4 regions of the Pseudomonas viridinivis genome follow, and region 4 is predicted to be linked to each of the others. Evidence: predicted binding sites of a transcription regulator. Region 4 holds the regulator's gene; each other region holds the start of a gene.

The links. Region 4 encodes sigma-54, which starts transcription at its own class of promoters, with help from an activator protein. Its sites were predicted from a motif close to ANTGGCATNNANNTTGCTNT; they were not measured.
Region 1: the regulator sigma-54 is predicted to act here: its motif matches at 1,286-1,305, upstream of flhA (flagellar biosynthesis protein FlhA).
Region 2: the regulator sigma-54 is predicted to act here: its motif matches at 1,358-1,377, upstream of nirB (nitrite reductase large subunit NirB).
Region 3: the regulator sigma-54 is predicted to act here: its motif matches at 1,894-1,913, upstream of flgB (flagellar basal body rod protein FlgB).

Annotation. Positions count from the first base shown of each region.
Region 1 covers NZ_CP151076.1:1,882,341-1,885,564, reverse strand. Annotated here, with positions in the region: gene flhA (flagellar biosynthesis protein FlhA) at 1-1,227, opposite strand, end outside; gene flhB (flagellar biosynthesis protein FlhB) at 1,870-3,006, opposite strand; gene fliR (flagellar biosynthetic protein FliR) at 3,006-3,224, opposite strand, start outside.
Region 2 covers NZ_CP151076.1:1,751,374-1,754,597, forward strand. Annotated here, with positions in the region: gene yegQ (tRNA 5-hydroxyuridine modification protein YegQ) at 1-1,061, opposite strand, end outside; gene nirB (nitrite reductase large subunit NirB) at 1,592-3,224, shown strand, end outside.
Region 3 covers NZ_CP151076.1:1,822,696-1,825,919, forward strand. Annotated here, with positions in the region: gene AABC73_RS08350 (chemotaxis protein CheV) at 1-632, shown strand, start outside; gene cheR (protein-glutamate O-methyltransferase CheR) at 736-1,563, shown strand; gene flgB (flagellar basal body rod protein FlgB) at 1,958-2,365, shown strand; gene flgC (flagellar basal body rod protein FlgC) at 2,369-2,812, shown strand; gene AABC73_RS08370 (flagellar hook assembly protein FlgD) at 2,828-3,224, shown strand, end outside.
Region 4 covers NZ_CP151076.1:5,177,481-5,180,704, forward strand. Annotated here, with positions in the region: gene lptB (LPS export ABC transporter ATP-binding protein) at 1-284, shown strand, start outside; gene AABC73_RS24010 (RNA polymerase factor sigma-54) at 470-1,963, shown strand; gene raiA (ribosome-associated translation inhibitor RaiA) at 2,097-2,405, shown strand; gene ptsN (PTS IIA-like nitrogen regulatory protein PtsN) at 2,418-2,882, shown strand; gene rapZ (RNase adapter RapZ) at 2,885-3,224, shown strand, end outside.

The DNA.
Region 1 (3,224 bases), 2.9 Mb from region 4:
AAAGCCTAGCTCCTGAGAGAGCTTCTTGCGTACGCCCTTGATCCGCGCAAGCAACTGACCACCCTGATTGCGATCCACCAGCGGAATCAGGCGGTAGCCCACTTCCAGGCCGATCATGTCGATGGGGGTCACGTCATCCCAGCCCAGCTCTTTAGAATCCTGAACCCGGGTCGGCGATGGCAACATCTCCTGCTGGCGCTTGACCTCTTCCAACGCCTGGACCTTGACCACGTTCTGCTTTTTCCACAGCAAGTAGGCGACACCGCCCGCCACCAGCCCGAGGCTGATGAAGGAAAAGTGCGGCATGCCCGGCACCAGACCCATGACGATCATGATCCCGGCAGAAACCGACAACGCCTTGTGGGAGGTGAACATCTGCCGATTGATCAGCTTGCCCATTTCTTCCGAACCGGAAGCACGGGTCACCATGATCGCCGCAGCGGTGGACAGCAGCAATGACGGCAATTGCGCCACCAAACCGTCACCGATGGTCAACAGCGTGTAGATTTTGCCCGCTTCGGCGAATGTCATGTTGTGCTGCAGCATGCCGACCAGAACGCCGCCGATGAGGTTGATAAACAGAATCAACAGACCGGCGATGGCGTCACCGCGAACGAATTTCGAGGCACCGTCCATGGAGCCGTAGAACTCGGCTTCCTGGGCAACTTCCAGACGCCGACGCTTGGCCTCAGGCTGATCGATCAGCCCGGCGTTCAAGTCGGCATCGATGGCCATCTGTTTGCCGGGCATGGCGTCCAGGGTGAAACGCGCGCTCACCTCGGAAATCCGCCCGGCACCTTTGGTGATTACCACGAAGTTGATGATCATCAGGATCGCGAAAACCACGATACCGACTACGTAGTTGCCACCAATCACCACCTCACCGAAGGCCTGGATCACCTTGCCGGCTGCGGCGTGACCATCCTGACCGTGAAGCATCACCACCCGCGTCGAGGCAACGTTGAGCGCCAGGCGCAGCAACGTCGCCACCAGCAGAATGGTGGGGAATACCGAAAAATCCAGAGGGCGCAATGCGTAGACGCAGACCAGCAGGACCACAATCGACAGCGCGATGTTGAAGGTGAAAAAGACGTCCAGCAGGAACGGCGGCATTGGCAACATCATCATTGCCATCATGACCAACAGCAACAACGGCACACCCAACTGGCCCCGACCGAGACCCGCAAGATTACTGCGTGCGCTACTGATTAATTGAGAGCGATCCACCGATTCTTCACCTGCGCTAAACCAAAACTTTGACGCCGAAGGCGACCTGAGTTGACCTATTGCAAGAAGCTTTCCAACAGTGGACAAAGGGCCATTATTTGGAGAATTAGCTGTAGGACGTGGTGTTGGCCTTTGCGACTCAACCCGTCGTAACTTCGTTGGAGCGAGGCTTGCCCGCGATCGATTTGGCGCACGCCAATCGCCTATTGAAGCCGACGCGCCTTGAATTGAGTTGCATCAACAGCACTTGCGGCGCTGCTGAATCAGGTTTCGCCCTGACGGTCGACCCCCTTTGTTTCGGCAAAGGGGGGAAACCATTTTGCGCTGACGTCCGGCCCCCGCTTCGCGGCGGTTCCTTCGCTCCGGTGCCGTGGTGGCGCAACGGCGCTCGCTCGGCATCCATGCCGAGCGCACCCCACCACGACACCTCCACTCAGCCTCCCGACGCGCGTTTGGCGGTGTCTGCCAAATCTCTGCACGGAAAAGCGGAAATCAAAAGCCTGAGATGCGATCCCTGTGGGAGCGGACTTGTCCGCGAAGACGGTGGCGCAGGCGATGAGGCTTTACCAGCAGATAGGGATGACCCAGCCGGCCCTTCGAGGACAAGTCCTCTCCCACGCTGGAGCTCAATGCCCGCGAGAATCAGGAATCGCGCTGCAAATCCGGCGGGATGGAGATGTCCCCCAACGGATCGGGACGCTTGCCGCGACCCGAATGGTATTGGCGAATCTGATAGACATACGCCAGCACCTGAGCCACCGCCAGATACAGCCCGGCCGGGATCTCCTGATCCAGCTCGGTGCTGTAATAGATCGAGCGCGCCAGCCCTGGTGATTCAAGAATCAGAATCTGATGATGGGCGCCGATCTCGCGGATCTTCAAGGCGATGAAATCCGTACCCTTGGCCACCAGCATCGGCGCGCCGCCCTGCTCCGGATCGTATTTGAGGGCAACCGCGAAGTGGGTCGGGTTGGTGATGATCACATCAGCAGTGGGGATCGACTCCATCATGCGCCGCTGGGACATGTCGCGCTGCAACTGGCGTATGCGCTGCTTGACCTCTGGCCGCCCTTCAGCATCCTTGTGCTCGTCGCGAATTTCCTGCTTGGTCATCAGCAGCTTCTTGTGCGCTTCCCAGATCTGAAACGGCACGTCGATGGCGGCAATGATCATCAAACCGCAGGCCATCCACAGCGTGCTCCAGCCGACCACCTGCAAGCTGTGAATAATCGCCATTTCCAAGGGTTCGTGAGCAATGGAAATCAGGTCCGCCTTATCCTTGTTCAGGACCACCAGGGCGACGACCAGGACAATCAAAAACTTGCCGAAGCTCTTGAGCAACTCGATCAGTGCCGTGACCGACACCATGCGCTTGAGACCAGAGATCGGGTTCATGCGACTGAATTTGGGGGCCATGGTCTTGGCCGAGAATAGCCAGCCACCCAGGGAAATCGGCGCGATGAGGGAGGCGAGCATCAGCGCCACCAGAAAAGGCAGCATGGCTGCCAACGCCAGCTTGCCGGAGCTGAGCAGCATCTTGGCCATGTAGCTTTGGTCCATGAGCGTTTCGCGACTGATGATGAAGTTCGAGCGCATCAGCTCCATCATCATTTGCGCTATATCGCTGCCAAAGGACAACAACCCGCCGGCACCGACCAGCATGATCACCAGGGTGTTGAGCTCCTTGGATCGAGCAATCTGCCCCTCTTTTCGGGCCTCCGACTTCTTTTTTTCCGTGGGGTCTTCTGTCTTGTCCTGACCATTCTCGTTCTCGGCCATCAGCGCGCCCTCACCATATCGCGGAACGTTCGCAGCGCATCAGCCACCAGCGGTTGGTACTGATTGAGAATGTCACCCAGGCTGACCCACAAAATACCCATGCCCAACACCAGCGTCAGCGGAAAACCGATAGAAAAGATGTTCAATTGCGGCGCGGCGCGAGTCATCACGCCAAAGGCAATGTTGACCACCAGCAGCGCGGTGATCGCCGGCAACAC
Region 2 (3,224 bases), 2.8 Mb from region 4:
TCTGATACCGAACTGCCGTTCTGGTAGTTCTGATACTCGTCGTGCACATGCCGCCGCAGGAAACCTTCGGTGTAGCCGCGCTGGGCCAGGGACTCCAGATCCGTCATCAGGCTACGGTCGAACGCGCGACCGGCCACCGCGTCGTCGATGGCGCGGCGGTAAACCTGAGTGGTCCGCGCACAATAGAAGTGGGATTTGGTCCGGCCTTCGATTTTCAGCGAGTGCACGCCCATTTGCGTCAGACGCTCCACGTGCTGCACAGCGCGCAAATCTTTGGAATTCATGATGTAAGTGCCGTGCTCGTCTTCAAACGCCGGCATCAGTTCACCCGGTCGATTGGATTCCTGTAGCAGAAACACCTGATCGGTCGGCGCGCCATCGCCCAGGGTCGGTTGGGGCTGGAAGGTCTGCACGATGTCGCCGAGCTGATTTTCCGTCGCCTGCTCCGCCGAATACTTCCAGCGACAGGCATTGGTGCAGCTGCCCTGATTGGCGTCGCGCTTGTTGATGTAGCCCGACAGCAGGCAGCGCCCCGAGTAAGCCATGCACAACGCGCCGTGGACGAACACTTCAAGCTCCATGGCGGGCACGTGCTGGCGGATTTCGGCGATTTCCTCCAGGGACAGCTCTCGGGACAGAATGATCCGGCTCAAGCCTTGCTGCTGCCAGAACTCGACACTGGCCCAATTCACCGTGTTGGCCTGCACCGACAAGTGGATCGGCATCTGCGGGAAATGGCGGCGCACCAGCATGATCAGGCCGGGATCGGACATGATCAGTGCGTCCGGGCCCATGGCTATCACCGGCTCCAGGTCCTTGAGAAAGGTCTTGAGCTTGGCGTTGTGCGGCGCAATGTTGACCACCACGTAGAAACGCTTGCCCTGAGCCTGGGCTTCGCTGATGCCGATGGCCAGATTGGCGTGATCGAATTCGTTATTACGCACGCGCAAGCTGTAGCGCGGCTGACCGGCGTAGACCGCATCGGCGCCGTAGGCGAAGGCATAGCGCATGTTTTTCAGGGTGCCGGCGGGGGCGAGCAGTTCGGGAGTAGGCAGAGGCATGGGAAAGCTCGGTGGCAAAACCGCCGAGGATAATCAGCTTGCCCGCAGGCTTCATTGATCTGCGTCTATGCGGGTTGAGCATCGGCGCCAGCCACGCTGCAAATCCCCCGGCAAACGCACTTATATATAGCCGCACGCCATGGATATGCACCAAGCAGAGGCGAGTCGAGCCATGCGCGCGGTGACAGCCGAGGTTCTGTTCGTACTGGCGATAACCGGTGGAATCCTGGCCGAAGACTTTAAACCTGCACCTGCCAGCGGGTGCATCGAGCACGGCAGATTAATTCAGAATGCAAGCTGGCACACATTCTGCTTATCACTCATCAGGTCCACCGCATACGCAGTCGAGTGGACAGCCCCGTCGGTCAACGAAGATCGAGCAGCCAGCAGGCCGTGGGCAAGATGGGTGAATCGGGCACAGAGGCCGGATCGACACCACAAATGAACAGGCAAAGGCGCCTGGAACCGCAAGGTTTCAGGCGTTTTTTTTTGCTTTTTTATCCGTGATTGGCTTTGGCTGGGTGCTATCTATGAACTCCAATATTGCTCCTTTGGACTCGCTGCAAACCTTGATCGTGATCGGTAACGGCATGGTTGGACATCATTGTGTCGAACAGTTGATCGCCGGTGGCGCCCTGAACCACTACCAACTGCATGTCTTCGGTGAAGAGCAGATGCGCGCCTATGACCGGGTGCATCTGTCCGAGTATTTCTCTGGACGGGATGCCGAGTCCCTGGCGCTCTCCGATATCTCGCTGTATCAGACGCCGGGCGTCACCCTGCATCTTGGCACCCAAGTCCTGGAGATCGATCGCGACGGCCAGCAGGTGATCACGGCGACTGGCAGTGTCCATTACGACAAGCTGGTCCTGGCCACCGGTTCCTATCCGTTCGTGCCGCCGATTGAAGGCGCACACGGCGATTCGCGCTTGGTCTACCGCACCCTGGAAGATCTGGACGCCATCCGCGCTGCAGCCACCAACGCGATACGCGGTGTGGTGGTCGGCGGCGGTTTGTTGGGTCTGGAAGCTGCCAATGCACTGAAAAGCCTGGGTCTGGAAGCCCATGTCGTGGAATTTGCGCCGCGCCTGATGCCGGTGCAGCTCGACGAGCAGGGCGGTGTCGCCCTCAAGGACCGGATCGAGAAGCTCGGCGTCGGCGTGCATTTGTCTCGCGGCACCCAGTCGATCACCGCTGGCGAGGAATATCGCTACCGGATGAACTTCGGCAACGATGAATTCCTCGAAACCGACCTGATCGTGTTCTCTGCCGGCATTCGTGCCCAGGATGCGCTGGCTCGCCAGTCCGGCCTGGAGATTGGCCCGCGCGGTGGTGTGGTCATCGACAGCCAGTGCCAGAGCAGCGATCCGCACATCTACGCCATTGGCGAATGCGCGGCGTGGAATGGCAGCATCTTCGGTCTGGTGGCGCCCGGTTACCAAATGGCCCGTGGTGTCGCCCAACTGCTGTGCGGCACCGAAGGCGAGCCGTTCATGGGCGCCGACATGTCCACCAAACTCAAGCTGCTCGGCGTGGACGTCGGCTCCATCGGCGATGCCCACGGCCATACGCCCGGTTCGCGCAGCTATCAATTCATCGACCAGACCACCGCCAGCTATCGACGCCTGGTGGTGGATGCCAGCGGCAAGCACGTCATCGGTGCCGTGCTGGTGGGCGACAACAGTTATTACGACACTCTGCTGCAATACATGCAGAACAATATCGTCCTGCCGAAAGAGCCGGCCAGCCTGATTTTGCCTTCCTCCGCAGGCGCGCCAACCCTGGGCCCGGCAGCGCTGCCTGAAACCGCGACCATCTGTTCCTGTCACAACGTCACCAAGGGCGCGATCTGCTCGGCCATCGACGGCGGCTGTACCGATCTGGGCGTGCTCAAGTCGCAGTGCAAGGCGGGCACGGGTTGCGGTGGTTGCGCGGCCTTGGTCAAGACGGTGTTTGAGCATGAACTGATCGCCCGTGGCGTCAGTGTCGACAAAAGCCTGTGCGAACACTTCGCTTACACCCGTCAGGAGCTTTACGCGCTGGTACGGGTCGAGGGAGTGCTGACCTTCGAAGAACTGCTCGCCAAGCATGGCCACGGCCATACCGGCTGCGACATCTGCAAGCCTGCGGTGGGTTCGATTCTCGCCTCCTGCTGGAACCAGC
Region 3 (3,224 bases), 2.9 Mb from region 4:
TTCAGGGCTTCCTGGTGCATTCGGTCGAACGCATCGTGAACATGAACTGGGAAGAGATCCATCCGCCACCCAAGGGGACGGGTCGCGACCACTACCTGACGGCCGTTACGCGGATCGATAATCAGCTAGTGGAAATCATCGATGTCGAGAAAATCCTTGCTGAAGTGGCACCGATTTCCGAGGCTGTTTCGGCCGGAGTGATCGATACGGAAACCCAGCACAAGGCCATTTCGCTCAAGGTTTTGACTGTCGACGATTCTTCGGTAGCGCGCAAACAGGTCAGTCGTTGCCTGCAGACGGTCGGTGTCGAGGTCGTGGCGCTGAACGATGGCCGTCAGGCGCTGGAATACCTGCGCAAGCTGGTCGAAGAGGGCAAGAAGCCCGAAGAAGAGTTTTTGATGATGATCTCCGACATCGAAATGCCGGAGATGGATGGTTACACACTCACTGCCGAGATTCGTAATGATCCTCGGATGCAAAAGCTCCATATCATTTTGCATACTTCTCTGTCCGGCGTGTTCAATCAGGCTATGGTGAAGAAGGTTGGCGCAGATGATTTCCTTGCCAAGTTCCGGCCTGATGATCTCGCGGCCAGGGTTGTGGATCGGATCAAGGCAGCAGATAACAGTTAGGGTTGCTGCTTCGGCACGGTCCGGCAACGTGGCTTGTGCTGAATGGCAACAGACCCTGGGGACGTCGTCCCTGGTGGTTCACATGATTTGAGAGGCGGCATCTTTGTCTACGGGTAATTTGGATTTCGAACAGTTCCGGGTTTTTCTGGAAAAAGCCTGTGGCATCCTGCTGGGTGAGAACAAGCAGTACCTTGTTTCCAGCCGTCTCAACAAGCTGATGGAACAACAGGGCATAAAATCCCTGGGTGAGTTGATTCAGCGCATTCAGGCCCAGCCTCGCAGCGGTTTGCGCGAGCAGGTCGTGGATGCCATGACCACCAATGAAACGCTGTGGTTTCGTGATACCTACCCATTTGAAGTCATGAAGAACAAGGTGTTGCCCGAGTCGATCAAGGCCAGTCCTGGCCAGCGCTTGCGTATCTGGTCCGCAGCTTGTTCGTCCGGTCAGGAACCGTACTCGCTGTCGATGACCATCGATGAGTTCGAGCGCAGCAATCCCGGACAGCTCAAGGCGGGAGTGCAAATTGTCGCTACCGACTTGTCCGGCCTGATGCTCACCAATTGCAAGTCGGGCGAATACGACAGTCTGGCGATTGGCCGGGGTTTGTCGCCGGACCGTTTGCAGCGTTATTTCGATGTGAAGACGCCGGGCCGCTGGGTGATCAAGGCACCGATCAAAAGTCGCGTCGAGTTTCGCGCCTTCAACTTGCTGGACAGCTACGCGAGCCTGGGCAAGTTCGATATCGTGTTTTGCCGCAACGTGTTGATCTATTTCTCTGCCGAAGTGAAAAAAGACATCCTTTTACGCATTCACGGCACGCTCAAGCGCGGTGGTTATCTATTCCTGGGCGCTTCCGAAGCGCTCAACGGTTTGCCGGATCACTACCAGATGGTTCAGTGCAGCCCGGGCATCATCTACCAGACCAAGTAGATCGGCCTGATCGATTAAAAAAGGGACCTTCGGGTCTCTTTTTTTGGGCCGGATCCTGTAGATGTCGTCTTGATCCTCATCACGCAACCCGTAGGACCGGCTTTAGCCGGGAGCAGGCCGATGCATTCGCAGCGGTTGCGTCGTCGCACCTTCCGCTCTCCCGGCTAAAGCCGGTCCTACGGATCCTGTCTATTGGCGCGAGTGCGGCAATGGCAAAATTACGGCGCTCTGTTTGCCGCATTTGCCCCGGATAGCGGAAACACCTTGCCGCTTTTCTGACATTGCCGTGCCATGACAGGCCTCGGGCCCTTGGTTTACGGGGATTTCAGAACTGGCACGCTGATTGCTTTGTCACTGATACGTAAATCTGGTCAACCGGTAAAGGTTTCCCGACATGAGCATCAGCTTCGATAAAGCGTTAGGTATCCATGAGCAGGCTCTCAACTTCCGCGCCAAGCGTGCCGAAGTGCTGGCCAACAACATCACCAACGCCGATACGCCAAATTACAAGGCTCGTGATCTGGAGTTCTCTTCCGTGCTCGCCGCTGAAAGCGACAAGGCCAAGAACGGCACGTTTGCGCTGAACAAGACCAACAGTCGCCATATCGAAGCTGAAGGCGTGGGCAACACCGACGGTTCGCTGTTGTACCGCACGCCTTCGGCGCCATCGCTGGATCAGAACACCGTGGACGCCCAGGTCGAGCAAGCCAGCTATACCGAGAACGCTATCGGTTTTCAGGCCAGCTTCACCCTGCTCAACAGTAAATTCAAAGGGCTGGTTGCAGCCCTTCGCGGAGAGTAATTCATGTCTCTAGCCAACGTTTTCAACATTGCCGGCAGCGGCATGAGTGCGCAGACCACTCGCCTGAACACCACCGCCAGTAACATCGCCAACGCTGAAACCGTGTCTTCGAGCATGGATCAGACTTACCGCGCGCGCCATCCGGTGTTCGCCACCGTGATGCAGGGGCAGGGCAACAGCGGTGGCGGTTCGTTGTTTCAGGATCAAGGCGAAGCCGGGCAGGGCGTGCAGGTCTCCGGAATTATCGAAGATGCTTCCAACCTCGAAGCGCGTTACGAGCCAAATCATCCTTCCGCCGACAAGGACGGGTACGTTTACTACCCCAACGTCAATGTCGTCGAAGAAATGGCTGACATGATTTCTGCCAGTCGGTCTTTCCAGACCAACGCGGAAATCATGAACACCGCCAAAACCATGATGCAGAAAGTCCTGACCCTCGGTCAGTGATAAGGGGCGAAACAAATGGCCGTTGAAGACGTATCGTCAACCAGTTTCATCAATGCACTGCAAAACCCGACGCCGACTGTTAGCAACTCGGGTGCCGCGCTGGGCAAGGATTCATTCCTGCAGTTGCTGGTGACGCAGATGAAGAACCAGAACCCACTGGATCCGCAGGACAACACGGCGTTCGTCGCCCAGCTGGCGCAGTTCAGTAGCCTGGAAAGCATGCAGAACCTGACCTCGACAGTCGATTCGATTGCCACCAGCTACAAGTCGTCGCAAGCCTTGCAGGCATCGTCTCTGGTTGGCCGCTCGGTGATCGTGGAAGCAGGTTCCACAGTTGTCGATACCACCAAGGGCATGACCGGTTCGGTTGTCGTTCCCGCATCGTCTACCGCCACGACGGTCAAGATTTACG
Region 4 (3,224 bases):
TCGCCCGCGCGCTGGCCACTTCGCCGAAATTCATCCTGCTCGACGAACCCTTCGCCGGCGTGGACCCGATTTCGGTAGGGGATATCAAGCAGATCATTCATCACCTGAAAGCCAAGGGTATCGGCGTTCTGATCACCGATCACAACGTCCGCGAAACCCTGGATATCTGCGAAACCGCTTACATCGTCAACGATGGGCAACTGATCGCCGAAGGCGATTCGGAAACCATTCTGGCTAACCAGCTGGTGAAAGAGGTTTACCTCGGTCACGAGTTCCGCCTGTAATTGCTGCGGTGTCCCGCTTCCCCAAGCGAGCAATGCCCGAGTGCTTTCAATGATGATGCATTAATTGCCATCACACTCTAGGCAAACACTTCGGTTTCAGGCATATAATTTGCTTATGTAGGCGCCCCGGCGCCCTGATAGTGGATGGCGCACGTGCGCCGGCGAATAAGGTGTTAGCCCCAGCCATGAAACCATCGCTAGTCTTGAGAATGGGCCAGCAGCTGACGATGACACCGCAGCTGCAACAGGCCATCCGCTTACTCCAGCTGTCGACTCTGGATCTCCAACAGGAGATTCAAGAGGCGCTGGAATCCAACCCCATGCTGGAACGCCAGGAAGAAGGCGACGATTTCGACAACGCCGATCCACTGGCTGACAGTATCGAGCAAAAGCCAAATCCTGATGTTCAGGAGCCGACATATCAGGAACCCGCCCCGACGGTCGACAACCTGGAAGAAGGCGAATGGAACGAGCGCATTCCCAACGAACTGCCGGTCGACACGGCCTGGGAGGACGTTTATCAGACCAGCGCCAGCAGCCTGCCCAGCAATGACGACGACGAATGGGACTTCACCACCCGCACATCCGTCGGTGAAAGCCTGCAGAGCCACCTGCTCTGGCAGTTGAACCTGGCGCCGATGTCCGACACTGATCGCCTGATTGCCGTGACGCTGATCGACTGCATCAACAATCAGGGTTATCTGGACGAAACACTCGAAGAAATTCTCGACGCCTTCGATCCCGAACTCGATATCGAGCTTGATGAGATCGAAGCCGTTCTGCACCGCATCCAGCAGTTTGAACCCGCCGGTATCGGCGCGCGCAATCTCAGCGAATGCCTGATGCTGCAACTGCGCCAACTGCCTGCCAAGACCCGCTGGCTCGCCGAAGCCCAGCGTCTGGTCAGCGACTTCATCGACCTGCTGGGCAGTCGCGACTATGGCCAGCTGATGCGTCGCATGAAACTCAAGGAAGACGAGCTGCGCCAGGTCATCGAACTGGTGCAGAGCCTCAACCCACGGCCGGGCTCGCAAATCGAATCCGCCGAAGCCGAATATGTCGTCCCCGACGTCATTGTGCGCAAGGATAACGAGCGCTGGCTGGTTGAACTTAATCAAGAGTCGGTCCCTCGCCTGCGCGTGAACCCGCAATACGCCGGGTTCGTACGCCGCGCCGATACCAGCGCCGACAACACCTTCATGCGCAATCAGTTGCAGGAGGCCCGCTGGTTCATCAAGAGCCTGCAGAGCCGCAACGAAACACTCATGAAGGTCGCCACGCAGATCGTCGAGCATCAGCGCGGCTTCCTCGAATACGGCGACGAAGCGATGAAGCCGCTGGTCCTGCATGACATCGCTGAAGCGGTCGGCATGCACGAATCGACGATTTCCCGCGTGACCACGCAAAAATTCATGCATACGCCACGTGGTATCTACGAACTGAAATATTTCTTTTCGAGCCACGTAAGCACCTCCGAGGGCGGTGAGTGTTCGTCCACAGCGATTCGCGCGATCATCAAAAAACTGGTTGCAGCGGAAAATCAGAAAAAGCCGTTGAGTGACAGCAAGATCGCTGGTTTACTGGAGGCACAAGGCATTCAGGTAGCTCGCCGCACAGTTGCTAAATACCGCGAATCACTTGGGATCGCGCCATCGAGCGAGCGCAAGCGACTGATATGACGATCGAGGCCGTGTAAAACGTAGCGAGCCAAGCCCGCACCCGTTTTTATGCAGCCCCGCCTGAAGCCATAGCGTTCCAGTGGCAGGTATTTCAACCTGCCTCTTTATGCACTGGCAACGAAGGAGAAGCTGTATGCAAGTCAACATCAGTGGACACCAATTAGAAGTGACCAAGCCCCTGCGCGAATACATCGAGCTGAAACTCAAGAAGCTCGAGGGGCATTTTGACAAGATTACCAATGTGCAGGTAACGATGGCGGTCGAGAAACTGAAACAGAAGATCGAAGCCACGCTGCATATCCACGGTGGGGAGGTCGTAGCTAACGCAGAACATGACGACATGTATGCGGCGATCGATCTGCTCACTGACAAGCTGGACCGACAATTGCTAAAGCATAAGGAAAAGCAGCAGAACATCCTTAAAGGTGCGACAGCTCGCTAACACTCCCAACCCATGATCCGACTCGAAAACATCCTGACCCCTGGCCGTTCACTCGTGAACGTGCCGGGCGGCAGTAAGAAACGCGTACTTGAACAGATTGCCAATCTGATCGGCAGAGAAGTGCCTGATCTGGATTCGCAAACCGTGTTCGAAAGCCTTGTTGCCCGAGAAAAACTCGGTTCTACCGGCTTTGGCAATGGCATCGCCATCCCGCATTGTCGCCTGAAGGGTTGTCACTCGCCCATCAGTGCGTTGCTGCACCTGGACGCACCTGTTGATTTCGATGCCATTGATGGTGCGCCTGTGGACCTGCTGTTTGTCCTGCTGGTCCCGGAAGCTGCCACCGATGCACACCTGGAGCTGTTGCGCCAAATCGCCAGCATGCTTGATCGCAAAGAAGTGCGTGACCGCCTGCGCAGCGCCGAAAGCAATGAAGCGCTTTATCAGGTGGTACTGGACGAGCAGAACGGGCATTAACCATGCGCATGATTATCGTCAGTGGCCGTTCAGGCTCCGGCAAGAGTACGGCCCTGGATGTATTGGAGGACAGCGGCTTCTACTGCGTTGATAACCTCCCCGCCGGCCTGCTGCCTGAGCTTGCTGAGCGCGCGCTGATCAATACGGAACTGGCTGAGCCGCTGCTTGCCGTTTCCATCGACGCGCGCAATCTGCCAAGCCACCTGACCCGCTTCCCGCAAATGCTTGAAGAAGTACGCTCGCGTAACATTCAGTGCGATGTGCTGTATCTGGACGCTGACGAAGCAACCCTCTTCAAGCGTTTCTCTGAAACCCGTCGCCGCCATCCGCTGAGCACCGCAA